DNA from 3 places in the Mesorhizobium sp. WSM4840 genome. Region 3 is predicted to be linked to each of the others. Evidence: riboswitches for the same ligand, from Rfam matches in the RefSeq annotation. Region 3 holds a riboswitch; each other region holds the start of a gene.
The links. A riboswitch is a leader RNA that binds a small molecule or an ion and turns the genes downstream of it on or off. The one in region 3 is predicted to bind S-adenosylmethionine.

Region 1 (9,964 bases), on a different contig from region 3:
TTGGAACACCCCCTCATCCGACCGAGCTGAGCCTGTCCTCGGGCTTGCCGGAGGCAAGACCCGTGGGCTCGGCCACCTTCTCCCACAAGGGGAGAAGGAAGAACGCACACCCTTCAACCTCTCAATAAATATCGAAATCGAAATATTTGGCCTGGATCTTCTTGTAGGTGCCGTCTGCGACGATCGCATCGATCGCGGCATTGAGCTTTTCGCGCAGCGCATTGTCTTCCTTGCGCACGGCGATACCGGCTTCGGTCTCGGTGCCCTTGACGTCGCCGACCATCTTGCAGCAGCCGTCGCTCGACTTCTTCATCCAGTCCATCAGCACGAATTTGTCTGAAAGGACGGCATCGAGACGGCCGTTCATCAGGTCGGCGACCGCCTCCTCCTGGGTCGGGTAGAGCTTCGCCTCGGCGCCGGCCTTGCTATAGACATCCTGGGCATAGTCGGCCTGGGTGGTCGAAGCCTGCGCGCCGACTGTCTTGCCGGCGAGTGCTGCGGGTTCGGTCGAGGCAATATCGCTGTCCTTCAAGGCCACCAGCGAAAGCGGCGTCGTATAGTATTTGTTGGTGAAGGAGACCTGCTTCTTGCGCTCCTCGGTGATGCTCATGGACGCGATGATGGCATCGAATTTTCTGGCCTGGAGCGCTGGGATCATGCCGTCCCAGTCCTGCGTGACAAGTTCGCATTCGACCTTCATCTGAGCGCAAAGCGCATTGGCAATGTCGATGTCGAAGCCGACGAGCTTGCCATCCGCGGTGATGGTGTTGAACGGCGGATAAGCGCCTTCGGTGGCGATCTTCAACTTTTCCTGTGCTTGCGCCGACATGGCCCCGGCAGCCATCACCAGCATGGCAGCTGCTGCTGCCGATGCGATCCATCTTGAAATCTGCATTTCTTGTTCCCTTGGTTCCAACCACCTTGACGGTTGGGCACAACCAAGCACGGCCTACAAGGTCAGGCAAGCACAGTCTGATTTAATCGGCGATCAGCGTGCGACGCGGAAATGCTTGGACAGTTTCAGGCCCTGTGCCTGGTAGTGCGAGCCGAGATCAGTGCCGTAGAGCGCCTGCGGCCGCTTCAGCATGTGCTCGTAAACCAGCCGCCCGACGATCTGGCCATGGTCGAGGATGAACGGCACTTCGTGGCTGCGCACTTCGAGCACCGCCCTGCTGCCGGTACCGCCGGCCGCCGAATGGCCGAAGCCCGGATCGAAGAAACCGGCATAGTGAACACGGAATTCGCCAACCAGCGGATCGAAGGGCGTCATCTCGGCGGCGTAGAGCGGCGGCACATGCACCGCTTCCTGGCTGACGAGGATATAAAATTCGTCCGGATCGAGCACCAGTTCGCCGGCGCCGCTCTTGTAGAGCGGATCCCAGAAATCGACGACATCCTGTGCCGCGCGCTTGTCGACATCGACCAGGCCGGTGTGGTGCTTGCCGCGGTAGCCGACCAGCCCGTCCTTGTCGCCATCGAGGTCGATCGACAGCGCAATACCGCCGCCGGAAATATTCGGTGGCTCGGTGGCGACGAGCGTCTCGGCACGGTGCAATTCGTGCAGCTCGCTTTCCGACAAAAGCGCATTGCCGGTGCGGAACCTGATCTGAGACAGCCGCGAGCCGGCGCGGACGACGATCGGAAAGGTGCGCGGGCTGACCTCCAGATAGAGCGGGCCGTCGTAGCCGGCAGCGATCTTGTCGAACTCGTGGCCACGATCGGTCATCACGCGGGTGAAGATGTCGAGCCGTCCGGTCGAGCTCTTCGGGTTGGCGGAGGCGGAGATGCTTGCCGGAAGCGCCAGGCTCTCGAGCAGCGGCACGATATAGACGCAGCCCGTCTCCAGCACCGCACCATCGGCGAGATTGATTTCGTGCAGCTTCAGACGGTCGAGTTTTTCAGCAACCCTGTGGTTGGGGCCGGGAAGGAAGGAGGCGCGCACCCGCCAAGCCTTGTCGCCAAGCCTGAGGTCGAGGCTGGCCGGCTGGACCTGGTCGGCATCAAGCGCGCGCGGCGACTTCAGCGCGCCCGACTGGAACAGCGCGGAAATGTCCTGATCAGGAAGAATGCCTGTCTGCCGCAAAGTCTGGCTCCGCTCGAAGGCCGGGCGAGGTCTCGTTTTGTTGCAGGTCCTTGCCACGGAACCTGCTGGTACAACCTCTTAATCATGCCGGCAATTGACGCAAGCGCGGTGCAGGTCTAAAGGGTCATTATCCCGTGGTGATTTGGCCGGTCGGCTTGCAGCCACGTTAAACAAGTCGCTAAAGGACCGTCGGGCCGAAAGGCCGTATGGACCGGTTGCGACTTTCGCGGCCGGTTTTTTTGTGTTTGGACCATTTTTGGTGTTTGGAACAAGGTGATGACGAGCAACAAGCGCAACTGGAAGCCTCAGACCGCCCTCGTGCATGCAGGAACGCTGCGTTCCGGCTTCGGCGAAACGTCCGAGGCGATGTATCTCACGCAAGGCTATGTCTACGACACGGCGCAGGCGGCGGAAGCCCGCTTCAAGGGCGAGGAACCGGGCTTCATCTATTCGCGCTATGCCAATCCGACGGTCGACATGTTCGAGAAGCGCATGTGTGCGCTGGAAGGTGCCGAAGATGCCCGCGCCACAGCATCCGGCATGGCGGCGGTCACAGCGGCGTTGCTGTGCAGCGCCAAGGCCGGCGACCACATCGTGGCGGCGCGCGCGCTGTTCGGCTCCTGCCGCTGGGTGGTCGAAACGCTTGCGCCGAAATACGGCATCGAGGCGACGCTGGTCGACGGCACCGAAATCGCCAATTGGGAAAAGGCGGTCAGGCCCAACACAAAGCTGTTCTTCCTTGAAAGCCCGACCAATCCGACGCTGGAAGTCGTCGACATCGCAGCCGTCGCCTCACTTGCGAATTCGATCGGAGCGCGGCTGATCGTCGACAACGTCTTTGCCACGCCCTTACAGCAGAAGCCGTTGCAGCTCGGCGCCCACATCGTCGTCTATTCGGCGACCAAGCACATCGACGGCCAGGGGCGCTGTCTCGGCGGCGTCATCCTGTCGGACAAGAAGTGGATCGACGAGAACCTGCACGACTATTTCCGCCACACCGGTCCCAGCCTCTCGCCGTTCAATGCCTGGACGCTGCTGAAGGGCCTGGAAACGCTGCCGCTGCGCGTGCGCCAGCAGACGGAAAGTGCCGGCCGGATCGCGGACTTCCTCGCCGAGCAGCCGGAGATCGCCCGCGTCATCTATCCCGGCCGCGCCGATCACCCGCAAGCGGCGGTCGTCAAGAAGCAGATGTCGGGCGGCTCGACGCTGATCTGCCTCGACGTCAAGGGCGGCAAACAGGCGGCTTTCGCCTTCCAGAACGCGCTCGATATCGTGCTGATCTCTAACAATCTCGGCGATGCCAAGAGCCTGATCACCCATCCGGCGACGACGACGCACAAGAATCTGAGCGATGAGGCGCGTGCCGAACTCGGCATCGGGCCAGGCACGCTCAGGCTGTCCGTTGGCCTGGAGGACACAGATGACCTGATCGAAGACATCGACCAGGCACTGAAAGCCGCCAGATAGAGATACGCGCCGAACGGCTTCGCTCGAATCATCAAGCCAAGCGCGGTCAGGCGCCCGACGGGGTCTCTTCCAATTCCACACCGGCGCTGGTGTGGATGGTCATCGTGTTGCCGCGCCAGTCGACGGCACCGCTGAGCCAGCCGCGCACCCAGATGGCGGGAAGCATCACGTCCCGCGCAACCATCGCCGGGATCATGCGCAGCGACAGGTGCCAGCCCTTGGCCGAGGCGAGAGCGCATTCCGGGAGATAGGCGACTACCAGCACGGCGACGGCGGTTGCCGACAGGCTGAAGCCGGCGCCGGCCGCAGCAATCAGCGCAAGCACCAGCGGCGGCGCCGCGCCGACCAATATTTCGGGCGCGAAGAACAGGGGGAAGGTGACCCGGCGCAGGCGTGCCCAGCGGGCCTGGCGCGACCAGATTTCGCCAAACGTGCGCAAACCGAGCGGCTGCTCGAAGGGCGAGGCGACGAGATTGACGCGTAGTCCAAGCCCGTTGACCAGCTTGGTCGCGGCGGCATCCTCGGCGATCTCAGCGGCAAGCGCACGGATGCCGCCATTGGCGTCGAGCATGGGCTTGTTCCACAACATGCTCTTGCCTTGGGCGAAACCGAGGCCGAGCGCCTCGCCGGTATATTGCCAGCGCGCCTGCAGCGTGTTGAGGAAAGCGCATTCGACTTCCGCCCAGAACCCGTCCGGCCGCGAGCCGATCGGCGTCGAGCAGACAAGGCCAGTGTCCGGCCGCCATGCCGCCATCAGATGCTGGACATAGTCCCTCGACATCAGGACGTTGGAATCGGCAAGGATGACCCAGCGGTGGCGCGCTGCCTCCCAGCCCTTCACGCAATTGTTGAGTTTCGGATTGCCGCTGATGCGGTCGTCGCCGACGAGCAGCCGGGCCGGCACGGCCGGAAAGCGGGCGATCGCGTCGGTGATCGGCCCGACCACCGGGTCGTCGGCGTGGGCGACGCAGAAGATGAGCTCATAGCGCGGCCAGTCGAGAGAGAAGGCGCGCTCGAGCGTTTCCTCGGCAAACGGTTCGACGCCGCGCGACGGCACGACGACCGACACCGGCGGCGCCTTGCCGGCTGGCGGCGTGATCCTGCCAGGCCGCTTCAGCTTCAACGAAGCGAGCAGGATGCTGGCGAGATTGACAAGAAGCAGAGCTGTGGAAAGGAAGGCGGCTGTGACTGTCAATTCCATCGATATCTGGTCACTCCAGAAAAAAAACCGGCCGCATGAAAGCCGTTTCAACAGTTCGACAGAATGCTGAGTCGCCCGGCCCTGCACACCATCATTGTCATGTGTCACTTAAATGACATTGTTCTTCGGCACCTGCGCGCAAAGGAGGCGGGCAGCGACGGGAAGCACCCCGTTGACCAGACTGCGGAGAGGGTCGAAAGTTCCGTCTACATATTGTGGAGTAGTCTATGTACAGCGCCGTTACGCGCAACATCGAAGTACAGGTCAGGCCGTTCTATCTGGAAGATCGCTCCGACCCGTCGGAGAACCGCTATGTCTGGGGCTACCAGGTGACCATCGACAACCAGTCGGATGAATTCGTGCAGCTTCTGTCACGCTATTGGCACATCACCGACGGCACCGGCCGGGTCGAGGAAGTGCGCGGCGCCGGTGTTGTCGGCGACCAGCCCGAACTCAACCCCGGCGACAGTTATCAATACACGTCTGGGTGCCCGCTCTCAACGCCATCCGGCATCATGGTCGGCCACTACACGATGCGCAACAAGCAGGGCGAGACGTTCGACGTCGCCATCCCCGCCTTTTCGCTCGACCTGCCGGGCACGCGGCGCACCGTCAATTGACGCTCACTTGGGTTCCTCGCCCTCGCGAAGCGGGGGGAGAGGTGGCTCCACTCCGTGGGGCGAGGAACCCAAGTTCTGCGAAGGCACCGCACTCGGTATTTGGCGATTCCTACTTCCATTGGAAGAATGCCAGCGGGCAGATAGGCAGCACTGACGCTCGTTATTGCGCGGCGGCAAATTCCGCCGGGTCGAAGTCATATTGTTTCGAGCAGAATTCGCAGGCGACGTGAATGCCGCCATCCTCGGTGCTGTCCCTGATCTCGTCGGCGGAGAAGCCTCCGAGAATGCCGCGGATCTTCTCCCTGGAGCATGAGCACAGGTCGGCAACCGGTACGCCGCCGAAGACGCGCACGCCGTGCTCGTGGAACAGCCGGTAAAGCAGCCGCTCGGCGCCGATCGTCGGGTCGATCAGTTCCGTCGGCTCGATGGTGCCAAGCAACGCCAGCAGTTCCTGCCAGGAATTGTCGGCCGGATCGTGGATCTCCTGGCGCGGATCGCCATCGCCGCCCGGAAGATCGGGCACGCGCATGCGGTCCGGCGATTGCGGCAGGAACTGCGCCAGGATGCCACCGGCACGCCATTGCTCGCGGGCGCCGCCGACGCCGGGCGTCAACAGCTTGGCCACGGTGAGCCTGAGATCGGTCGGAATCTGTTCCGACTGCCGAAAATAGGTGCGCGCGGCCTCCTCCAGCGTCTCGCCGTCGAGCTGGACGATGCCCTGATAGCGCTGCGTGTGGGCGCCCTGGTCGATCGTCAGCGCCAGGACACCGCTGCCGAGCAGCGTCTGCTGCGAAGTCTCGCCGGCAGACGTCAGAGCCTCCAGCCGGTCGGCGTCGAAGCGCGCGTAGGCGCGTAGCGCATGCGGCGTCGAAAAATCCGCCACCAGCATATCGACCGGTCCGTCCGTGCGGGTCTGCAGGATGAACTTGCCTTCGAACTTGAGCGAGGTGCCGAGCAGCACCGTCAGCACGCAGGCTTCCGCCAGCAGGCGAGCGACCGGCTCGGGATAGTCATGACGGCTGAGGATCGCGTCGAGCATCGGTCCGAGCTGGACGGTGCGGCCGCGCACGTCGAGCGGGCCGACCTCGAAGGGCACGACATGATCGTCGCCGGCGTAGCCGAATTCGCCGAGTTTGGGTTGTTGTTCAGCCAATTGATGAGTTTCCAACATGACAAAGCTCCAGGGCGCGGCCATGCCGCCCTCCGGGGCGCATGCGTCGAAACGCGCTCGATTTGCGTGATGCGCCTGAGATAGGCACCACGCAGTGCCGGATCAAGGTGGCCCGGATCAAGCGCCCAGACACCAGGCCAAAACCGCCTTCTGGGCGTGGAGCCGGTTCTCGGCCTCATCGAACACTACCGAATGCGGCCCGTCGATGACTTCGTCGGTGACCTCCTCGCCGCGATGCGCCGGCAGGCAGTGCATGAACAATGCGTCCGGCTTTGCCTTCGCCATCAGCGCCGCATTGACCTGGTAGGGTGAGAAAACATTGTGTCCGCGAGCACGGTGCTCCTGGCCCATCGACACCCAGCAGTCGGTGACGACGCAGTCGGCCTCGTGGACCGCCTCCTCGGGCGAGCGGGTGAAGTGCAACTTGCCGCCATGCGCCGTCGACCAATCGACATGCTTCTGCGCCGGCTCGCTGCCTTCCGGCACGGCGACGTTGAGGTTGAAGCGGAACCGCGCCGATGCCTCCAGCAGGGAATGCAGCACGTTGTTGCCGTCGCCGGTCCAGGCGATTGTCTTGCCGGCGACCGGACCGCGATGCTCCTCGAAGGTCATGATGTCGGCCATCAGTTGGCAGGGGTGGGTATCGTCGGTCAGCCCGTTGATGACGGGAACGGTGGCGTTCTCGGTCAGCTCCAGTAGCCGGTCATGCGATGTGGTTCGGATCATGATCGCATCGACATAGCGCGACAGCACCTTGGCCGTGTCGGCGATGGTTTCGGAGCGGCCGAGCTGCATCTCGGTGCCGGTCAGCATGATGGTCTCGCCGCCGAGCTGGCGCATGCCGACGTCGAAGGACACGCGCGTGCGCGTCGACGGTTTGTCGAAGATCATCGCCAGCACTTTGCCTTCGAGCGGTTTTGTCCGCTCGCCCGCCTTGAGCCTTGCCTTTCGCACCACGGCATCGTCCAGCATGAAGCGCAGATCGCCCTCGGAAACAGCGGAAAGGTCAGTGAAATGGCGAAGGCTCATTTGGGGTCTTTCGACTGTTACTTCGCGGCAGCCGCGGCGATGGCATCGGCCAGGCCCCGGGCGCCGGCACGGATGCGGTCGAGCGCCTCATGGATCTCGGCGTCGGTGACGGTGAGCGGCGGCAGCAGGCGAAGAACGTTGTCGCCGGCCGGAACCGCAAGCAGATGCTGGTCGCGCAACGCCATGTTCACCTTGGTGTTGGGTGCGGCGCATTTCAGGCCGAGCATCAGGCCGGTGCCCCTGATGTCTTCGATGATGTCAGGAAACTCGTCGGCGACGCCCGCCAGCCCCTGCTTCAGCAGCAACGCCTTGCGCTGGACCTCCTCCAGGAAGCCGTCTTCCAGCACCACGTCGAGCACGGCGTTGCCGACCGCCATCGCCAGCGGATTGCCGCCGAAAGTCGTGCCGTGCACGCCGGCGGTCATGCCGACGGCCGCCTCGTCGGTGGCGAGACAGGCGCCCATCGGGAAGCCGCCGCCGATGCCCTTGGCAACCGCCATGATGTCGGGCGTGACGCCAGCCCATTCATGCGCGAACAGTTTTCCGGTGCGGCCGATGCCGCACTGGACCTCATCGAAGATCAGGAGCAGGCCATGCTGTTCGCAGAGCTGCCTCAGCCGCTTCAGCGACTGCGTCGGCACGGGGCGGATGCCACCCTCGCCCTGCACCGGCTCGATCAGTATCGCGGCGGTCTCTGATGTGATCGCCTTTTCGGCGGCGTCGATGTCGTCGAAGCCGACCTGGTCGAAACCTTCGACCTTGGGTCCGAAGCCTTCCAGGTATTTATACTGGCCGCCGGCGGCGATGGTCGCCAGCGTGCGGCCATGAAAGGCGCCTTCGAAGCTGATAATGCGAAAGCGCTCGGGATGGCCCTTGACGAAGTGATAGCGCCGCGCCGTCTTGATGGCGCATTCCAGCGCCTCGGCGCCGGAATTGGTGAAGAACACCTTGTCGGCGAAGGTGGCGTCGACCAGCCGCTCGCCCAGACGGCTCTGCCCCGGAATCTCGTAGAGGTTGGAGACATGCCAGACCTTGGCCGCCTGCTCGGTGAGTGCCGAGACCAGATGCGGATGGCTATGGCCCAGCGAATTCACGGCGACGCCGCCGCCAAAATCGAGATATCGCTCGCCCTTGTCGGTGACCAGCCAAGTGCCTTCCCCATGGTCGAAGGCCAGGGGTGCGCGGGTAAAGGTCTCGAAAAGCGCCGAACCGCTCATTATATGCGTCTCCGGAACCGGAAAATCAAAAAGCCGCCAAAGCGGCGGCCTTGCGGCTTATCGTGTTTTTCGGCCATGAAGTCAACGAAAAGGTCGCGCAAGGACGCGCGGCAAGCTCTCCAGCGAGACGCCGGCTCATCAGCGACCGGGCAAGTTGGGGAAAACCGAAAAAACTGATTCGTGTTGGCCCTCAGACTCTTGTCACTGAGTCAGCGCATAAGGTAATTGTAGTCGAGAAATAACTAGATTTCGTGCGGCGGACCTAATCACCCGATATATGTGGTGTCTGCCCGGCGGAAGCCGGATCGTGGAAGGATTCCGATCGCCGCACATTTCAGCAGGAGCGCGGTCTCATGAATTGGACTGACGAGCGGGTCGAACTTCTTAGAAAATTGTGGTCGGAGGGACTGAGCGCCAGCCAGATCGCCGCACAGCTCGGGGGCGTCAGCCGCAATGCCGTCATCGGCAAGGTGCATCGGCTGAAACTGTCGGGCCGCGGACGCTCGACCGCCACGCCGGCACGCCAGAAGAAGAGCGTGCAAGGATCGAGCGTCCAGAAATCGGTGTCGCGGGCGGCAAGCACCGCGCGGCATATCACCACGTCGATCGGCGCGACCGCGCTGCAGGCGCAATTCGACACCGTACCGGTGGCGCGTCATTACGTCCGTCCGGTCGAGAACGTCGTCGTGCCGATCTCGCGGCATTTGCAACTCGTCGAGTTGACCGAGCGGACATGCAAATGGCCGAATGGCGATCCGCTTTCGGAAGAGTTCCATTTCTGCGGCAACGACGCGGCCGAAACCGGACCCTATTGCAAGTACCACGCTCGCATTGCGTTTCAGCCCGCTTCGGAGCGGCGGCGCAGTCGCTGAATAGCGAATAGCCTTTGCGAAAGGCGCAAGTCGTTTCTTGCCCTATTCCCTATTCGCTTTCTTCACAGCCAGCCGCTCTTGCGGAAGCGCCAGTAGAGAACCGAGCAGACCAAAATAATCGCTCCCAGAACGACCGGGTAGCCATATTCCATCCTAAGTTCCGGCATGTCGTTGAAGTTCATGCCGTAGATGCCTGCGAGCGCCGTCGGCACCGCCAGGATTGCAGCCCATGAGGCGAGCTTCTTGGTGATCGCCGTTTCCTGGCTCTGGCCAACCAGGAGGCTCGCCTCGAAGGCAAATGCGA
Region 2 (9,964 bases), on a different contig from region 3:
GTGGAATACGACGTCTCCGGGCTGCACGGCACGCATGTTGGAATATATGTCACCGCCGCTCTTCGAGCGCTGGGGCGACCACAAGGCGCGTCCGAGGCTGTGCTCACCCTGCTCACGATCTAACCGGCCAGTGACCAGGGTCTTTTCGATCCAATAGCGGCGAGAGCGATCGGGCGACGTACTCTGACCGTCGTCAGTTTGGATCTCGAATCCCAATCTCTCGAGATGTTTACGTGCGTCGGTCCCACTACACCCTTCGTTGTCAAGGGGCGCGCCATTGGGCATGAATTGATGGGCGACACCGAAAATGGCCTTTGATGGGTAGCGCTTACCGTCTCGCAAAACCCAGTAGCTGATAGCCGAACCAAAATTGTAGGCCTCCATGAACGCGTCGAAACCCAGCGCATCGTATTCATCCATCGCTTTGTTGACGGCATCGATGTCAAGACGTCGACTGCCACTCCGTCGCGAGGCACCCTCCCGAAAGTTTCGGTAGTAGTTGATGGCGGTGCGATAGTTGCTGAGGTCGCGATAGAGATCCGAAGATATGCTCAATTTGGAGGGGTTGGGCCGGTCCGCTGCTCGATCCTGAGCAGTGTAAGCAAGAGCTCGCATGACGCCGTCCAGTCGATCGGCATCGTAGTGTTCATCCAAATCGCCGTAGGCAGCCGCGAGATTCCGGCATTCGGATAGCTTCGTACTGACCGTGCTCGGCTTGTAATTCGTTCTAAGCCATTCTCGAAAGCCGCTCTCGTTCATGTCTCTCCACACTCCACTTATCCAGAGTTTGACTATCCCATATTACGCAGTCAAACACGCATAAGCTTGTAATAGCCGGCGATTGCTTTCACGAGGCTCAACCGGCCAGCCACAGGCGCGAGGAGCAGCTGCAGAGCGGATCCGTTTTTGTCAGCAGACATGTGACGCGTTGTAGTGCATCTCTGCGAACCGCTGCGCCGGTGCTATGGTGTGCCTGCGCTCATCAATCGGCAAGGATATGAGGCATTGCCCGGAGTCACCCGCCGTACACTTCTTGCGTTCGCCGCCGTTGCGTCCGTGCTTGAACCGACGCTTGCTGAAGGTGAGGGTACCTCACGCGAATTGCAGGCGCTGATCGCAACCCATGAGACCGCCTATGCGGCGCTTCATAGGGTTGTTCATCGAGCGGGCAGCAGCTGGCACGATCGCGAGATGGCAGACCGGATTGAAGAGGAAACATTGCTGGCCAGCTGCTCCAATCCTGCGACCGGCCGAGGCGACCGCCGAGCCAAGGCCGAGTACTTGTTGACTGTTGAGGCACGGGGCGAACTCGACCTGGAAGAGCACATGCAGGCCATCCTGCACTCGATGATGGGGAGTTGATGGATCGCGGTACCCGCCGGGAGTCAGACGGCGCATGGCCGTAGGGCGCATCGGCAATCGGAAATGTGATGATGCAGAAAAAGTCCCTCCACTAGGGCCGTCCCGCCCGGTCGAGGCCGAAGGCCGGGTGGAGGGGTCGATTGTGGGGGCCCAGCGATCTGCTCACTTTCAACACCAGAGATACCACCATGAGGAGAAAGCTTGCCGAAGTGCAATCGTTTTGTTACACCGATCCCTGCATCCAGAGAGGGCTTCGGCCCCGCCAACCAGCCTTGACCGGCAACGGTGGCACGACGATGTGGCCCTGAACGGGCAACAGTAGGTCGCCAGTCCCTCCAGAATGCGTGCGAAACGATGGAGGGTGTTTTCATGCTGACGAGGCGAGGTTTTCTGATCGGGGCGGGTGGCCTGCTCACGGCTGCATTCGAAAAGGATGCGCAATCCTTCATTCGCAGGACTGGGCTGCCTCTGCTCGCACCACCTGCGGAAGTGGCCGAGACCATGTACTGGTATGACGGTGGGGAGCAGGGCTACCTTCTCACAATCGGCCCTTGGGCCTTCTGCCCGCCGCCGCCGACCTGGCGCGAGTTCTTCACCAGCGAGGGCCTTGGGCACCGGACCGAGACCGAAATCTACGCCATCTGGGAGGAGCATGGGATCGGCCCGGAGGACTACGACGATCCGGTTGGAGGGTGGTTCTGGGAAACCCGCTTCGATCGAGAGGCCGGCCCGTGCGCCAGGGCCTACCGCTTGCTGAAGAGGCTGGACCTTGGCCCAAAGCTCGGGCGCGGGAGCGATGAGCCCCATCTGGTATTCTGCGAGGGTGACGTCGCCAACGACGATAGCCGATGGGTCGATGCAAGAGACCAACTCACGCTCTCGCTCCTGCAGGCTCGGCTGATCGATCTGAAGCTTCCTGTCCAAATTGCAGAAGGGGTTTGAGAGGCCGACATGATAGACAATGGTACGAGGCCGACCGCCGGCGCGCTGAGCCCGAGACGGCAAGGCATGGCCCGGGGATGCCAATCGAGCCTTATACATGCCGCTATTGCGGCTGGGTGACCACGGTGCCGAGCGCGGCCGAGGCACATCTCTGTATGCGGTGTGTTCGTTTCGAGGGTGATGTGCATCCGGCTATGACTGGAGCGCGGATTGCGGCGCACAACGCCCGCATCATGGGCATGATAAGCCTCTTTCCGATTGGGGCAGACTCGGAACCGGATGCATCATGAAACTCACATATCTTCTCGCGGGTGTGACAACTGCAATCTTTTCACGGCGCAATGGGAATAGAGACGGATTTGAAATGGTGACCTTGCAACGCAGATATCCGGTAGCCCTTGCGATCGCGGTGTTCCTCATTTGCAGTCCAGTGTTGGCCCAATCAGCTACGGAACATCACGTCTGGCAGGATAAGCGCAAATTCGACCCGTACATCCGCACCGCCGAGTCGATCACCGGTGCGATACGGCACGCGGATAAACTGCTGCTCCGCTCGGACCCTGGCGACTCGTTGCGGCCGACTACATAACAGTGTTGTGGTCGCATCGACGGCACTCGTATCATCGGCTGTGCGCGGAAGAGGTCATGGGCAAGAGATCGAGCATCGCTGGGTGATCCTACATCAGGCGGCATTATGATATGAGGCAAAGAACCGGGATCGACTTCGATGGGCCGGGCTTAGCAATGGGTGGGACCATGAACAACGACGACGATGCCTTTGCCTTTGCCTTTCCCCATTTTTCGGCGAGGATGGACAATGGTGAACTGGCATGGGCGGTGGCCGAGGCGAACGGGGTGAGCCTCGGCGTGTTCTGCCACCGGCTCAAGCTGGGGTGGTCTGGCCAAAAGGCCGCGACCCATCCAGCCCCGCCTCGGACCCGAAAATCTCCCCCTCAGCGGCCTTCCCTCAAGCTGTCGACCTTCCTCGCGGATGGCCAGCTTGCGTGGCCGGTCGCTGAATCCAGAGGCATTAGCGAGGCATTGTTCTACGCTCGCTTGAAGAAGGGCATGACCCCGGATGAGGTGGTCTACACGCCAGTGATGCCCCGAGGTTGGCCCCTCCATCGTCGCTAGGTCTGCCAGCGTTTGCCGTCCCAAGGTGACGACGACGTGCGCTTCATCTTTGCCGTCGGGGCAGATGCCGGCGACCACTCTGGAGTTCGCAATGCGCCTTATAGCGGCCGCAGAGATCGGCTTCGCAGCTTCCTGAAAAGCAGACCTTGCCGGCGATCAGGCTGGCCGTGGTTGCGCCTATTTCCGACTTCGCACGCCCTAGAGAGGGATCGGTTGCGAACGCGAAGCCGACATTAAGATGCGGCCGGCTAGGCTTGGCAGAAAACTCAGAACCGCCTCATGCTTACCGGCCTCGCTCGCGAGTTTCATCAGGTGTTGTGATCTTCAGTACTTCCGCGACAACTTTCTTGCATGCCTTTCTTGACGGGTCTAAAGAGACTAGCGGGGTTTGGGGGCAAATGGAAAACGGATATTCTAAATTCCGTATTGCGCGTTTCGCGGTCGGGTTAGTCGCTAGTACAATCGGATTTACTTTGCTCGCAGCTTTGATGAGCGACGCTGCAGGGAGCAATGAAATTGTCGGCCGAGCGACCGCAATTGATGGCGATACCATAGAAATCCGCGACGAGCGGATCCGCTTCAACGGTATCGACGCTCCTGAATCCGCTCAGGTATGTGAAGACAGGAACGGCAGTGCTTACAGATGCGGCGCTATTTCCGCGAAAGCACTCGCAGATTTCCTTTCTGCGTCGCGACCGACGGCCTGCCAGTTTGTCGAACGCGACCGTTACGGACGCTTCGTCGGCAATTGTTTCCGCGCCGACGGTGCTTCCGTCCAGGAATGGATGGTGGCAAGCGGCTGGGCACTTGACTGGCCACGCTACAGCGGAGGCGTTTACGCCAGCCTTCAGGATGTCGCCCGCAAGGAGGGCCGCGGCATCTGGCAGGGACGTTTCGACTTCCCGTGGGACTGGAGAGCCGGGCAGCGTCAGAGCACGGCCACAGCCTCCCAAGGAATTGCTTCGGCTGCCGAAAGAGGCGAAGGGTCCCGCTGCGCGATCGAGGGGAACATCAGTTCCAGGGGCGAGCGCATCTATCACGTGCCCGGGCAGGAGCACTACGGGCGGACGAAGATTTCGGCATCGAAGGGGGAACGCTGGTTCTGCTCGCCCGAGGAAGCAAAGGCGGCGGGATGGCGGCCCGCGCGCAGGTAAGGAGCCTCCTGACAAAGGGCTGACATGAATCGATAAGGCAAGACGAGCAACAGGCGAAATGGCAGCGATCAGAAAGTTTGACCAACTCTATAAGCTACGCAACCGCATCATGTCGGACGGCAGCGGGCTCAAGCTCTCGGCCGACATCTTTCCCAGCATAGACGTCGACAGCGTCGCGGGGGATCTGGATCTCGCCGAGAGGGGCGCGGAGCGCGGCGGCAACAACCAGCCCATGACGGCAGCTAAGGGCAGGGATGAGGTGGAGCTCGAGATCATCGAGAAGGTCGAAAGCCAGGCCAAGGCCGCGCACCAGATCCTTATCGACCAGTTGAGCCTGTACAAGAGCAGGATCGCCGGCCTGAACTTCGACGAGTACATCCAGGAAATCGATATAGCTGCCACGACAGGGCTCACGAACTTCACCAGCCGAGCCGTTACGGCCGCCAACGAACTCCATGCGAAAAGGCGCTATCTCAAGGAGGCGGAAGACTACCTGATCGACTTCAGAGCAAAACACCGCCTGAAGAGGCCCGCCTGGCTGCCGGGACCTGGTGTCAATTTCTTCAAATGGATGCTGATTGCATTCTTGTTTGCGATCGAGGCGATAGCGAACGGTATGTTCCTCATGGGCGGCAGCGACGCGGGATTTGTCGGCGGCATTGCCGAGGCGGTCGCCTTCTCGGCCGTCAATATCGGCTTTGCCGTCCTAGCGGCGCGGAAAGGGGTGCAGTGGATCGTTCACCGGAACCTTTTCGGGAAATTGATGGGGCTTCTCTCGCTCATTGCCTATCTTGCAGTCGCCGTCGTGGTGAACCTCGCACTTGCCCACTATCGGGAAATCAGCGAGGGGCTGTTCGAAGGCGGCAGCCAGATCGTGATGCAGCGGCTATCGGAGGCTCCGCTGGCTCTCGGAGACATCAAATCCTGGCTCCTGTTTTGCCTCGGTTTCCTTTTCTCGGTCATCGCGTTCGGCGATGCGCTGACTATGGACGACGTTTATCCGGGATACGGAAGGGCCGCACGGGAGGCGGACGAACGCCGTAACGACTACATCGATACCAAGGACGAACTCATCGGGGAACTCATCAAGATCCGCGACGGATTCAATGACGCTGTGAAGGGCATCCTCGACGGGCTCGGAATACGCAAGAGGGAATATGGAGCGATCCTCGCCCATCGCACTTCCCTGCTCGAACTGTTCAGAACCCAGCAGGACCATCTCGACCGCGCCTGCAACCTGCTTCTGGCCAAGTACCATGACGCGAACACCAGGGCCCGGACCACGAAACCGCCGCGCCATTTCCAGACGGCCTACAAACTGGAAAAGATAAAGCCCGTCATCGAGCGAGACGGCGAGCGCAGTTCCGAATCCCTCGACAAGCTGCTCGAGGAGGCGAGGGAGAAGCTGAACGGCCACATCCGGCAGATCGGCAAGGAGTGCGACGAACACATCAACAAGTTCAGGAAGCTCGACAACCTGTTCCCGGAGAGTGGTGCCAATGAACAGGCGGCGTAGTTCGAGGAGAAGGCGCAACGGCATTGGCGCAGGACGCATAGCTGCTATCACATTGGTGGGCGCAGCTACCGCAGCATTGCTGGCGGCGTTCGGTTGGCTCTATTTCAAGTCGGCCACAGCCGTCGCACTCGATGAGAAAACGCACTGCCCCGTGACCGGAGCAAAAAGCATGACCGCCGTCCTGTTCGACACGACGGATCCGCTTCCACCTGTGACGCTTGCCGACTCACGAAGCTCGTCCAGGGGATCCAGCCGAGCGGCTACCTATGGATCGGGACCATTTCGGGTACTCCCTCGGACGTCGAGCAGCTTTATGCAGGATGCAACCCGGGTGACGCCAGCAGCGTCGACTGGAAAACCGAAAACCCGAAGAAACGCCAGAAGCTCTGGGAGGAGACTTACCGCGAGCCCCTGGACAAGGTTTTTGGCAAGATCGAGAACGGCACCGGGGCTGAGATGTCGCCTATCATGGCTGGAATCCAGAAGGTGAAGCTGGCTGTGTTCGACACGGTGCCGACGGATCCCGAAACGGACGCGCCCAAGCACCTCTTCATCGCCTCCGACATGATCGAGAACACGAAGGACTACTCCCAGTATTCCTCGGGCGTTTCTTACGAGACCTACAGGGAAAGCGATGCAAACGAGAAATATTGGACGAACCTTGAGGGCATTGAGATGTCGATCCTTTACGTCAACAGGCCGGACAAGTCTTTTGACGGGCCGAACCACGGGAACTTTTGGGCGGAATGGGTCCAGTCGAACAACGGCAGGTTCGGTGGAATGGAAAGGCTGGAGGGGCTTTGATGGCAACATACGCAATTGCAAAGAGGATTATCGACTCTCCTTATCTGCCTGTCGCCATATTCGCAGGGATGACGTTCGCGGGATGCCTTTACATCTGGCTCACCAAGATGTCCGGCGTGGGCATATGGCTGGCGATTACCGTGCCGATCATGGTCATGTTCGCATATCTCGGGCTGTCGATCATCGTCGGCCGCCTCAGGATCCATGACGAACAGGTCGGCGACAATCTCTACTACATGGGCTTCCTGTTCACGCTGACGAGCCTCGGCGTATCGCTCTACTTGTTCTCAGCCGACGGCGAGATGAACGAGGTCGTGCGGAACTTCGGCGTCGCAATCACATCCACGATCACAGGCATTACCCTGCGCATCTGCTACAACCAGGCGCGGCGTGATCCCGCCGATGTCGAGCGTGCCGCCAGACACGAGTTGGCGGGCATGTCGAGGCGCGTCAGGGCGGAAATGGAAAACGTCACCCTCGAGTTCTCCGAATTCCGCCGCATCTGCAATCAGATGCTGACGGAGGGTTACGGCGAGATCGTCAAGCAGGCCCAGCTGAACGGCGAACAGGTGAGGCAGTCGTTCGAGAAGATGTCTTCCGAGGCCATCAAGCCCGTTAAGGAAACTTCGGAGCGGCTTGCTGACGCGCTCGACATTTCCTTTGGCCACATTGAGGATCGGTTCACGGGCGTGCTCGACAAGGTGTCATCTGTTGCCACGCTCCTCGACAAGGCGAACACCTCGTTTGGCGACGCGGTCGTGCGCTTCGGGACGCAGGCGGACAGCGTTGCCGGGAAACTGGAGAAACTCGTCATCCCGGACACGGTGCTGAGGGAAGAGATCGTCCCCGTCGTGAACCTGCTCGCTGCCTCCGTCGGCAAGCATGCCGAGAAGACAGAAGCCCTGGTAAAGGTGCAGGAAACGAAGATCAGCGAACTTGCGGAAGCGGTCGGGAAGTTTATCGAAGCGTCGGATTCCCAACGCGCGACCATGGTGAAGATTCTTGACAAGACTGAAGAGCGGGAAAAAGCGATCACCAGCCTGGCGGGTAGGCTTGAACGGAAGCTAGAGAGCCGGTTCGAAAGCCTTCCGGCAGTCCAAAGAGATGGCACCGCGGATCACGCGATGTCTGTCGGCAGACTGAACGGCTTCGAACTTACCGTATCCGATGTGTCCGTCGAAGTTGGAAACACGGCGGCGAGCGGGGCCGGAACGACAACCCCCGAACTCATGGTCGAAGCCGCACCTGGACCGGCCGGGACGGGTGAAAGGCCTGTAGGCATCCTCGACAGGCTCAAGGGGTGGCGGTCTTGATCGACACCCGCGACACCGCCGTCAATTACGAGAAAACGGGGTACGGGCGGGGACTTATCCTCGGCCTGACCATGGCGGAGACGATGCTGCTGCTTGTCTTCTGCCTGCTTCTCGTCGCCGGATCGATCATCGCCGACAAGCAGGCGAAGATTGAAATCGCGAAAAGGGAGATCGCCTCACATAAGGAAGAGTTTTCCAGACTAGCGGAAGCCAACACCGATCTGGTTGCCCAGAACGCGATCCTTATGCAGATAACCTCGTCCGACAGGCAGGTTGTCGACGAGGAATGGAAGAAGCTTGTCGCGGCGCAGACGGCGGCCTCAAAGATCGAGGAACACATCCCTGTCGAGAAGGCGGCCGAGCTGGCCGAGGTGACTGCCGCCGCACAAGAGAATTCGATCACCAAGGCGGAAGAATTGCACAAGCTGATCGAGGCCGCCGCCCGGACGGCAGCAGCCGAAGAGAAAGCCGCCCTTCTCGACAGGGAATTGTCAGCACTGCATGCCCACCTCGCCCAGGAAGGGAATTCGCAGCCGCACGAATGGCCGCCGATCATCTCCTTGAGCGATGTCGACGGTTACTCGTTCGCCATAGGAAGCGCGGAACTCACTTCCGAGTTCAGGGAAAGGCTCCTGAACGAGATACCGAACATCAGGCGCATCGCCGAGGAATACGGTGTCGACATCATCGAGGTGATCGGCCACACCGACGAGCAAAACATGCCACGGAACTACTCCAACATGGACCGTGACATGAAATCCGTGCTCGACCGACGGGCACCTATCAGCGAGCTGCAGCCTTCGGACAATGCAGGGCTGGGCCTCGCCCGTGCGCTGTCGGTCGCCGATGTCCTTTTAGGGTCCCCGGAACTCGAGGGCCTCGACGTCCTGCCGATGTCAGGCGGCCAACTGATACTTCTGGGTGACGCGCTCACCGACGGAACGCATGTCGGGGACGACGCCGCCCGCAGGCGCATTGAAATCAGGGTCAGGAAGAGGGTGGTTGAACACGCGGCAGGCTCGCAGGAAGGGGAGGGTTAAGGGCCCTCATCGGTGAGGTCGATAACGACACCGTCCGGCACGGCTCTTACAAATTGGCCGCCGGAAGCTGCCGGTCCGCAAAAGGCCCTAAGGGCTGCCGGTCGGCAATGCGCCGCAATTTTGTCACTCAGACGAACAATTCTTTTCTCAAAAGCGGACATAGGCGCCGGCGACGTTGCTCTGGCGGCGATTGCTGCAGGCGGTGCAAGAACCACGAGCATTCTCAGGCCGGATTTTGGCGCCGTGAGCTGGCCACAGGGCGGTCAGAACGATCGTGGCGCCGACGCGTCCCGCCCCACTGCCGATGCCCCTGAGGTAACCCGCGCCATAGCTTCGCAGTTTCCATCAGGTGCTTGCGGAAAGACGCAACCACATCCATGTCGTCGCGGTTGATGGTCTAGCAAGTCTTTGTCGGCGCTGCACCGACAGGTCGTCGGTTGTTCATGATGTGATCAGCATGACGTCCGCGCTTAACGCACCTCTGGTCAAGGAGTCACGCGATGGCCTGCAAGATCACCGACGATGTTATTAATGCGCTGCAGCACTGCAGGTTGAAGGCATATTTTCGATTGCGCGGTGAGGAAGGCGTCAAATGCGGCTATGAGAAGTTGCTGATTGAGCAACGCGCCGACGCACAGCGCAATGCAATTGAAAAGATCCGGCGCGAATATAAAGAAACCGAGGTCGCGACTGAACTCA
Region 3 (9,964 bases):
GCCGTCGGGTTGGCGGAGGCGATGCCGATCGAACGGACATTGCGCTTTGCCAGCGCCGCCGCCGCGCTCAAATGCCTGCGCTTCGGCGGCAGGCTGGGCGCGCCGGACAGGGCCGAGACACTGGCGATGATGGCGGCTCACTGGCCGGCCTGAGACAGCGGCGGGCCTTCAAATCGAATCGTACCGCTGCTCTATCTTTTTGTTTGAGCATCGGATTTTCCCAAAACCAGTACCCACTTTGGGTCCGATGCTCTATCCCTTGGCCGGGTGCTCGACTGCCTGCCGGCCAAAGTCCGGTACGTCGATGTCCTGACCGGCCTCGATGATCGAGCGGCGGACGGCGCGGGTGCGGGTGAACAGGTCGAAAAGTTTTTCGCCGTCGCCCCAGCGGATCGCCCGCTGCAGCGAGGCCAGATCTTCCGAGAACCGCGCCAGCATTTCGAGGATGGCGTCCTTGTTGTGCAGGCAGACGTCCCGCCACATCGTCGGGTCGGACGCGGCCAGGCGAGTGAAGTCGCGAAAGCCGGAGGCCGAATATTTGATCACCTCGGACTTGGTCACCGACTCCAGATCGTCGGCGGTGCCGACGATGTTATAGGCGATGATGTGCGGCAGGTGCGAGACGATGGCCAGCGTCATGTCGTGATGCTGGGGATCCATCGTGTCGATGTTGGAGCCGCAACGGCGCCAGAATTCCGAGAGCTTTTCCAAGGCGGCCGGATCGGTGCCGGGCAACGGCGTGAAGATGCACCAGCGGTTTTCGAACAGTTCGGCAAAGCCGGCGTCCGGGCCCGATTTTTCAGTGCCGGCCAGCGGGTGGCCGGGAATGAAATGCACGCCAGCAGGCACATGCGGCTGCATCTGCGCGATGACCGACGCCTTGGTCGAGCCGACATCGGTGAGGATGGCGCCCTGCTTCAGCGCCGGTGCGATTTCCTCGGCGACCTCGCCTGAAGAGCCGACCGGCACCGAAACGATCACCAGGTCGGCATCGCCGACCGCCTCTTTCGCGTCCATCGCGTAGGAGGAGCCGAGGCCGAGTTCCCGCGCCCGCGCCAGGGTCGTTTCGCTGCGCGTCGAGATGGCGACGTGACCGGCAAGGCCTTCGCGATGGATTACGCGGGCCAGCGACGAGCCGATCAGGCCGATGCCGACCAGCGCGATCTTTTCGAACATCGGTGATGTCATGGTCTTCTAGCTTTTCAGAAATGTCGCGAGGGCGGCGACAACGCCGCGATTGGCCTCTTCGGTGCCGATGCTCATGCGCAGTGCATTGGGGAAGCCGTAGCCGGAAACGCGCCGCAATATATAGCCGCGCGCACAGAGGTAATCGTCCGCAGCCGCCGCCGAATGTTTTTTGTCCTCGGGAAAGTGGATGAGGACGAAATTGCCGACGCTCGGCGTCACCCGCAGTCCGAGCTTGGTCAACTCCTCGCTCACCCATCGCAGCCAAGTGTCGTTATGAGCCACGCTGCGCTCGACATGGGCGCGGTCGCGGATCGCGGCAATGCCGGCCTCGATCGCCGTCGCGTTGACGTTGAAGGGACCTCGCACGCGGTTGATCGCGTCGATGATATGCATCGGCGCGTACATCCAGCCGATCCGCGCACCGCCGAGGCCGAGCTTGGAGAAGGTGCGGGTCATAACCACGTTTTCCGCGCCAGCCACCAGCTCGACGCCGGCTTCATAATCATTGCGGCGGACATATTCGGCATAGGCTGCATCCAGCACCAGAAGCGCGTTTCGAGGCAGGCTGGCATGCAGGCGGCGCACCTCCTGGAACGGCAAATAGGTGCCGGTCGGGTTGTTGGGATTGGCGAGGAAGATGATCCTGGTACGCGGCGTCACCGCAGCGAGGATCGCATCGACGTCGGCGCGCTCATTGGTTTCCTTGACCGACACCGGGACAGCACCTGCCGACTGGATGTAGATCTTGTAGACCATGAAGCCGTGTTCGGTGATCACAGCTTCATGGCCGGGCGCGAGATAGGTCTGCGCAAGCAGGCCGAGAATCTCGTCGGAACCATTGGAACAGACGATGTTCGCCGGGTTGAGGCCATGCACCTCAGCGATCGCCTCCCGCAGGCGCCTGGCGGTGCCGTCGGGATATATGTCGAGTTTGGCCGCGACGTCGCGCGCGGCTTCTATCGCCTTCGGCGAGGGGCCGAGCGGGTTCTCGTTCGACGACAATTTGTGGACCTTGGCAACGCCGGCCGGCGCCGTGCTTTTGCCCGGCACATAGGCTTCGATGTCCATGATCCCCGCGCGGGGCGTTGGACGTGCCTGATCCGATGCCTGGTTCATATTGCAAAAATCCGTCGAGAACGCTTCCACCTAGTGTGGTGGATTTGAAGTTCCTGCCATTTTGGTGGCAACAGCGCTCAGGAACTTCAAATCCAGCACACTAGAATTCATTGGTTGCTAGTGTGGCGAATCCGAAATTCGCCCACTGCGCTGCTCCAACGCGATGCGAATTTCGGATTCGCCACACTAGAAGCCGCAGCGGAAATACAAGCCGTGGCCTGGAATGTCGAGAGGCGGCGATCATGGGTGAGCGACTGGCATGGGTGAACGACTGGCCGTTGACGCCGAGACGCTCCGGTCCTAGAAGAAAGGCGAAATCCCGTGGTGATTTGGCCGGTCGGCTTGCAGCCACGTTAAACAACTCGCTAAAGGGCCGTTTGCATCCTGTAACCGGCTTTGCGAAGGCGATGTCGGTTTTTTTGTTGTCCGTAGCCGGCCGGACAGTCGCATCGACCCGAAAATCGGAATCGACTTTCGGAAAGCGCGATGGGTTAATGTAAGAGGATGCGATGGTCGCGCTGCGCACTAAAAGAACCAACAACGAGGCCGACGAGCCATCGAGCCCGGTGTTGCGTTTCGGTGCCGACAAGCCGCTCAAGCTCGATGCCGGCACGCTGCTGTCACCGTTCCAGATCGCCTACAAGACTTACGGCACCCTCAACGACGCCCGCTCCAACGCCATCCTCGTCTGCCATGCACTGACCGGCGACCAGCATGTCGCCAGCACCAATCCAGTGACCGGCAAGCCGGGCTGGTGGGAAGTGCTGATTGGCCCCGGCAAGATCATCGACAGCAGCCGCTTCTTCGTCATCTGCTCAAACGTCATCGGCGGCTGCCTCGGCTCGACCGGCCCCGCCTCGACCAATCCAGCCACCGGCAAGCCCTACGGGCTCGACCTGCCGATCATCACCATCCGCGACATGGTGCGGGCGCAGTTGATGCTGGTCGATCATTTCGGCATCGAAAAACTGTTCTCGGTGCTCGGCGGCTCGATGGGCGGCATGCAGGTGCTGCAATGGGCGTCGAGCTATCCGGAGCGCGTTTTCTCAGCGCTGCCGATCGCCACTGGCGCGCGCCATTCCTCGCAGAACATCGCCTTCCATGAGGTCGGCCGGCAAGCGGTGATGGCCGATCCGGACTGGCATGGCGGCAAATATTTCGAGCAGGGAAAGCGCCCGGAAAAGGGACTGGCTGTGGCGCGCATGGCCGCTCACATCACTTATCTGTCGGAGGCGGCCCTGCACCGGAAGTTTGGCCGCAACCTGCAGGACCGTGAAGCGCTCACCTTCGGTTTCGACGCCGACTTCCAGATTGAGAGCTATCTGCGCCATCAGGGCATGACCTTCGTCGACCGCTTCGACGCCAACTCCTATCTCTACATGACCCGGGCGATGGACTATTTCGACCTCGCCGCCGATCATGGCGGCCGGCTGGCCGACGCCTTTGCCGGCACCAGAACCCGTTTCTGCCTGGTCTCCTTCACCAGCGACTGGCTGTTCCCGACCGAGGAGAGCCGCTCGGTCGTTCACGCGCTGAACGCGGCCGGCGCCTCGGTATCCTTCGTCGAGATCGAGACCGATCGCGGCCACGACGCCTTCCTGCTCGACGAGCCGGAGCTGTTTGCTGCCATCAACGGCTTCATCGCCTCGGCGGCGCGCGCCAGGGGGCTCAGCGCATGATCCCTGAAGATTGCAGGCTTTCCGGACCGGCATCTTTCGCCATGCATCAGCGCATGACCCCGAAAAGTTGCAGATTTTTCGGACCGGGATCATGTGCCAGGCAGCGCATGGCCCCGAAAAGTTGCAGACTTTTCGGATCAAGGTCATGCGCCAAGCAAAAGCCACGATCATGAGTGTCAACCACGCCCAGCGCGTCGACCTCGAAGTCGTCGCCGATCTCATCCCGCCGCAGTCGCGGGTGCTGGATGTCGGCTCCGGTGATGGCCTGCTGCTCGAATTGCTGCAGGCGACGAAGCAGGTCGACGGCCGCGGGATGGAACTGTCGCAGCGCGGCGTCAACGAATGCGTGGCGCGCGGCCTGTCCGTCATCCAGGGCGACGCCGACAAGGACCTCAAATTCTATCCCGACAAGGGTTTTGATTTCGTCGTCCTGTCGCAGACCTTGCAGGCGACCCGCAACCCGAAGCTGGTGCTCGACGAGTTGCTTAGGATCGGCAAGCACGCCATCGTCTCCTTCCCCAATTTCGGCCACTGGCGGGTGCGCCTTTCGCTGTTCGTCGAAGGGCGGATGCCGGTGACCAAGGACCTGCCCTATTCCTGGTACGACACGCCCAACATCCATTTCTGCACCATCCGCGACTTCGTCAATCTCTGCGAAGAGCTCGGCGCAACGGTAGAAAAGGCAACCGCGCTCGACGCCAATGGCCAGAAAATCGGCCTGTCGATGCCTTGGTGGTTCTGGAATTTCTTTGGCCAGCAAGCTGTGTTCCTGCTGAAGCGATAACGGCCGTCGCATATGGCGCGCGGCCGGCAAGAGTCCGGAGACCATCTGCGACTGTTCGCCATTCATCGACCAAGTCTAGCTAGCGATCAAGCTCCGGAAAATACGGATCGGAGAAAAACTGGCGGCCGCGCTCGCCTTGCAAACAGTCGACCGGCGTTGCCGCATCGACCCGGAGTGTCGCGGGAGCGGCCCTGGGACCGGCAACACCGCTGACCTCCAGGACCAGCTTGCGGCGTATGGCGGTCACGAATTCGGAAGCGGCATAGACCGGCAGCACGAAGGAACCTGGCCCGCCGGTAACGCACTCGGCATAGTACCGGTCGAGATGGCTAAAGCTGGGCGACGGGCTGATCAGGATCGGCAGGCCGTTGACGACGATGTCCTTTGCCACCGCGGCGTCGCGTGTCGTGGTGACGGGCATCCCGGTATTGTTGGGGCCATCGCCTGAAATGTCGATGACGCTGCGCGTCGCGTCGAAAGCGGCTCCATCCAAAAGCTTGGCGCCGAAGGCGAGCGCACCGGAAATCGAGGTGCCGCGAAAGCTCCTGAACGGGCGCGCCTCGATCTTGTCGGCGAAAGCGTTAGCGCTCTCAGCATTGTCGATGACCTGCCAGGCAATGACCGCATCGTCGCGGACGGTGCCTGCCCATTCGAAATAGGCCAGCGCAATGCGGCCGGTCACGCCCGAACGCACCGCATTGATGAAGTCGGGGTGGCGCAGCGCCTCGACATAGCCGGCGCGCTGCAGCGCGAATTCCTTTTCGTCCATCGAGTGCGAAATGTCGACCGCCAGCACCAGTTCGACGTCCACTGCAATGGCATCGGCGGGCGCGGCCAGTGGTGCTGCCTGAGCGCAGGCAAGGCAGGCAAGCAGGCTAATGCATGTCGCCCAAAAGTGCGCAGCGGCTTTGGGGTAACGACATGAATAGAAACAGAGGCTTAAAGCGTGTCGCATGAATCTCTTGAATCTCTTCACCGGGACGCGCTTTAAGCGCGTCAAGCATGGGTCCAACGCCGCAGACTTCCGAACGATACCGGCAATCTTTCGCTGCGATCACGGCGAAATAAAGCTTGCCGGCGTATGGCCGGCTACGTCTCTTGGTAGGCTGCGGTGACGGCCGGGGGTGGTTCGATCGCGCCGGCCCTGACACGGACTGGCTTGAGAGCCGGTCGCTCGATGTCTTTCACGATCGCCAATGAGCGTGGAAAGAATTCAATGTTCTGCTGGCCTCGGCCGATGTTGAGGATTGCGGCGTCGGCCAGACGCGCCTCCAGCATCGACAGCACCCGCCTCAGCGTCGCGCCGTCGAACGTGTCCAAGGCCTCGTCGATGATCACCCATTTCGGCTGCCGCAAGACCAGCCGGGCAAAGGCAAGCAGGCGCTGCTCGTCATCGCTCAATTCGCGCTCCCACCGCGCCGAGCGGTCGAGCGAGGACGACAGACGCCCGAGACCGACCTCGGCAAGCACCGCCGAGATCTCGGCGTCGCTAACCGCCGCATCGGCGTGGTCGAGCACTTCGCGCAGCGTGCCGAGCGGGAAATAGGGTTTTCGGGGAACGAAGGCGGGCACCTCTCCGGCCGGCATGCCGATCCGCCCGCTTCCCCACGGCCACAGACCGGCAATGGCGCGAAAGAACAGCGTCTTGCCGGCGCGCGGATCTCCGGTGATCATGACGCGCTCGCCGGCGCGGATTTCGATATGGGGCTCGGCGAGCTTCGTACATCCATCCCGCGACGCGACCTCGAGGTTCTCGAATGTCAGCCTGCCATTCGGGTTTTCGCCGATCGTGATGCGTTCTTCGCTATCGTGCAGCACATCCGTTTCAACGAGCGCGATGCGGAAATCGGCGACGCGCATCAGCGTGGCGCGCCAATCGGCGATACCGCCGATATTGTTGATGAACCAGCGCAACGAGGCATGCACCTGGTTGAAGGCGCCGACTGCCATCATCAGCCCGCCGAAGCTGATATCGCCGGCAAAATAGACCGGCGAGGCGACGAGGATCGGCGCGACGACAGTGATCCAGCCATAGGTATCGGTCACCCAGGAAAGATTGATCTGGGCGCTGTAGATGCGCCGCATCGCGCCCAGCACCGTGCCGAGGTCGAGCTCGAGCCGTCGTCTCGCGTCGGCCTCGCCGTGCGCAAGCGCGATGGCATCGACATTCTCGTTGACGCGGACAACCGAGGAGCGCAGCTCCGCTTCACGCGTATAGCGGTCGCTGTTGAAGCGGATGAGCGGCCGTCCGACCAGCCAGCTCAGCCAGGAGGCCGTGCCGGCATAGAGGATCGCGGCCCACACCATGTAGCCCGGAATGGCCAGCGAATAGCCGCCGATATGGAAGACGAAGCCCGAAGACAGCGACCATAGGACGCCGACGAACGAAACAAGCAGAATGAACGACTGCAACAGCCCTATGCCGAGACCGGTGGAAAGATCGGAGAGATGCCCGGCATCCTGCTGCAGGCGCTGGTCAGGGTTGACGCCGATGGCGCCGGCGTTGGCGAGCCGGAAGGCGCGGGCCGGCCGCATCCATTCACCGATCAGATCGAGGGTCAACGCCTCGCGCAGCTTCAGCCGGATCATCTGGTCGAGCCAGGTCTGGCCGACATTGAGCACCACGAGCCCGCCGGCGATGGCGGCAAAGACCAGAAGCTGGTGCAGGAAGCCCTGCATGTCGCGCCGAGCCAGCGCATCGTAGAAGGGCTCGTTCCAGCGATTGAGCAGAACCTGCCCGATCGAGGTTGCCACAATGACGGCGACTATGCCGACGCAGGCCCAGAGCAGGTGTTTGCGGATCGGCGAGGTCCCCAGCGCCAGCTTGATGGTCGCCAATTGGTCACGCAGGCTGCTGGTTTCGATCGACGCGGCAACCGGCTTGGCGCTGGCTTCGACATCCGGATAATCAGCCATTGGTGAAGTCCTTGAATTCGGAAGCGGTGCTGGAACCGATGAACATGTCGACTCAATCGGGTACCTAACCCGCCCTCGACAGATAGGTGAGAAAAACTGCGATTCCGATCACGAACATGTCATCGACGGCCCGGCAATGTTGCGTTCCCGGTCGGCGATATCCGGCCGAGCCTTGTGGCGCCATGCGGCGAGAAAACCGGCACGAAGACGCGGCGAGAGGCGCGCTGGACGACCGGCACGCCCTGATAGAGCCGCTTCTGCGCCTCGACCACGATGACGCCGGAAAAGATCGGCCAGAACCTGCGGCCGGCGCGCTCCAGCACATTGTGGAACTGCATCATGAAGCGTCGCCGCGATGGCGGGAAGAACAGGGCGTCGGACCAGGCCGCGGGCGTGAAGTTTGCTTCGCGCAGCAATTCGGTGAGCTGGCCGCGCGAAAACGGCCGGCCGCTGCCGAACGGCGTATGCTCGAAACGGGCCCAGACACCGCGCCGGTTGGGCACGACGATGACGACGCGGCCGGCGGGCGACAGCACCCGCCAGATTTCGTTCAGCGTCTCGCGCGGGTTCTCGGCATGTTCGAGTGAATGGACGAGCAGCATGCGGTCGATGGAGGCATCGACCAGCGGCAATTCCTCATCGAAGACCAGTGCGGTCGCGGTCGGCCCCGTAGCCGGCCAGACCACCGCGCCTTGCGTTGCCGGCATGAAGGCAAAGACGCGCTCGGCGTCGGTGCCGAACCGCTCCAGCCACGGCAAGGTGTAACCAAGGCCGACCAGCCGCTCATTGGGCACGACAGCCCATATCGAGGACAACGCCATGGTGATCGAGCGTTCTGCCAATCGCCCGAGCGTGGTCGAATAGAAGGAGCGAAGGTCGACGATATCGGAATGCATGCGCGGGACGGTATCTTCGATGCTGTCCAAGTTCAACAAAGGCGCCAAGTTCTACAAACGCGGATGACATCCGCGGGCAAGCGCCCTATGTCTGCGGCGACTACTGCATCGGCCCGAAATCGGTTTCGATTTCGGAAAGCACGATGCAGCAGATAAAAAGTGTTAGAGCGTCCTTTGTGCGTCCAACTGGGCGCACGGCGCACTAGTGGAGAGACGCCATGCCGGTTGAAATCGAACAGTTCATGTGCCGCAGCGACAATTTCGGTGTGCTGGTGCATGACCCGAAAAGCGGCCAGACCGCGATCATCGACGCGCCCGAGGAGGCGCCGATCCTGGCCGCGATCGAGCGTACCGGCTGGACGCCGACGATGATCCTGACCACCCATCACCATGTCGACCATGTCGAGGCCAATCTGGCGCTGAAGGAGCGGTTCAAGCTGCGCATTGTCGGACCGGAAGCGGAAAAGGCAAAAATCCCCGGCATCGACGAAACCGTCGAGCAAGGTTCGGTCATCCACCTCGGCGACGAGAGGATCGACGTGATCGCCACGCCCGGCCACACGGCAGGCCATGTCTCCTATCATCTGCCTGCATCGAAAGTGGCGTTCACCGCCGACACGCTGTTCGCGCTCGGCTGCGGCCGGCTGTTCGAGTGCAAGCCGCCGGTGATGTACGATTCGTTGAAAAAGCTCGCGGCACTTCCGGCCGAGACGGTCGTTTATTGCGGCCATGAATACACGCTCTCCAACGCCCGCTTCGCGCTGACCGTCGACCCGACCAATTCGGCATTGAAGGAGCGCGCTGCGAAAATCGAGGCGCTGCGCGCCGACGGCAAGCCGACGCTGCCGACCACGATCGGCGAGGAACTGTCGACCAATCCGTTCCTGCGCTGGCACGACCCGGCAATCCGCAAGCATCTCGGCATGGAGAAAGCCTCCGACGCCGAAGTGTTCGCCGAAATTCGCAAGCGCAAGGACAACTTCTGAGCACCATGACGTACTGGAAATCGTGACCAGTTCCGCCGAAATCATCGCAACGCTCGGCCTGAAACCGCATCCGGAAGGCGGCTGGTATGCCGAGACCTTCCGCGATGGCGCGGAGGGCGCGCGCGGGCATTCGACCGCGATCTATTTCCTTTTGGAGCAGGAGCAAGTGTCGGCCTGGCACCGCGTCAAGGACGCGGCCGAGGTCTGGCACTTTTACGCCGGCGCTTCGCTGGAGCTGTCGATGCACCGGGAAAACGGACCGGTGATCGAGCAGGTGCTCGGCACGGCATTGGCGGCGGGCGAGCGGCCGCAGATCGTCGTGCCGGCAGGCTGGTGGCAATCGGCACGCAGCCTGGGCGAGTGGACGCTGGTCGGCTGCACCGTGGCGCCAGGCTTCGA

Region 1: it holds a riboswitch for S-adenosylmethionine, as region 3 does, so the genes downstream of both, AC0L3I_RS03820 (O-succinylhomoserine sulfhydrylase) here and metX (homoserine O-acetyltransferase MetX) in region 3, are expected to answer to the same signal.
Region 2: it holds a riboswitch for S-adenosylmethionine, as region 3 does, so the genes downstream of both, AC0L3I_RS18305 (hypothetical protein) here and metX (homoserine O-acetyltransferase MetX) in region 3, are expected to answer to the same signal.

The regions. Positions count from the first base shown of each region.
Region 1 covers NZ_JBVVQD010000002.1:65,923-75,886, forward strand. Annotated here, with positions in the region: gene AC0L3I_RS03810 (ABC transporter substrate-binding protein) at 122-895, opposite strand; gene AC0L3I_RS03815 (2'-deoxycytidine 5'-triphosphate deaminase) at 989-2,083, opposite strand; SAM riboswitch at 2,208-2,285, shown strand; gene AC0L3I_RS03820 (O-succinylhomoserine sulfhydrylase) at 2,360-3,550, shown strand; gene AC0L3I_RS03825 (ceramide glucosyltransferase) at 3,597-4,751, opposite strand; gene apaG (Co2+/Mg2+ efflux protein ApaG) at 4,979-5,371, shown strand; gene AC0L3I_RS03835 (Hsp33 family molecular chaperone) at 5,532-6,566, opposite strand; gene argF (ornithine carbamoyltransferase) at 6,660-7,571, opposite strand; gene AC0L3I_RS03845 (acetylornithine transaminase) at 7,589-8,788, opposite strand; gene AC0L3I_RS03850 (GcrA family cell cycle regulator) at 9,142-9,660, shown strand; gene AC0L3I_RS03855 (magnesium and cobalt transport protein CorA) at 9,723-9,964, opposite strand, start outside.
Region 2 covers NZ_JBVVQD010000013.1:32,008-41,971, reverse strand. Annotated here, with positions in the region: gene AC0L3I_RS18315 (AAA family ATPase) at 1-759, opposite strand, end outside; gene AC0L3I_RS18310 (hypothetical protein) at 1,006-1,362, shown strand; SAM-I-IV-variant riboswitch at 1,595-1,692, shown strand; gene AC0L3I_RS18305 (hypothetical protein) at 1,732-2,304, shown strand; gene AC0L3I_RS18300 (hypothetical protein) at 2,591-2,893, shown strand; gene AC0L3I_RS18295 (hypothetical protein) at 3,061-3,438, shown strand; gene AC0L3I_RS18290 (thermonuclease family protein) at 3,837-4,592, shown strand; gene AC0L3I_RS18285 (hypothetical protein) at 4,651-6,108, shown strand; gene AC0L3I_RS18280 (hypothetical protein) at 6,577-6,912, shown strand; gene AC0L3I_RS18275 (hypothetical protein) at 6,912-8,225, shown strand; gene AC0L3I_RS18270 (OmpA family protein) at 8,222-9,265, shown strand; gene AC0L3I_RS18265 (TM0106 family RecB-like putative nuclease) at 9,766-9,964, shown strand, end outside.
Region 3 covers NZ_JBVVQD010000027.1:26,213-36,176, forward strand. Annotated here, with positions in the region: gene AC0L3I_RS27990 (sugar kinase) at 1-153, shown strand, start outside; gene AC0L3I_RS27995 (prephenate/arogenate dehydrogenase family protein) at 253-1,188, opposite strand; gene hisC (histidinol-phosphate transaminase) at 1,195-2,304, opposite strand; SAM riboswitch at 2,616-2,693, shown strand; gene metX (homoserine O-acetyltransferase MetX) at 2,814-3,983, shown strand; gene metW (methionine biosynthesis protein MetW) at 4,153-4,767, shown strand; gene AC0L3I_RS28015 (DUF1194 domain-containing protein) at 4,847-5,647, opposite strand; gene AC0L3I_RS28020 (ABC transporter ATP-binding protein/permease) at 5,857-7,683, opposite strand; gene AC0L3I_RS28025 (class I SAM-dependent methyltransferase) at 7,803-8,579, opposite strand; gene gloB (hydroxyacylglutathione hydrolase) at 8,798-9,565, shown strand; gene AC0L3I_RS28035 (cupin domain-containing protein) at 9,588-9,964, shown strand, end outside.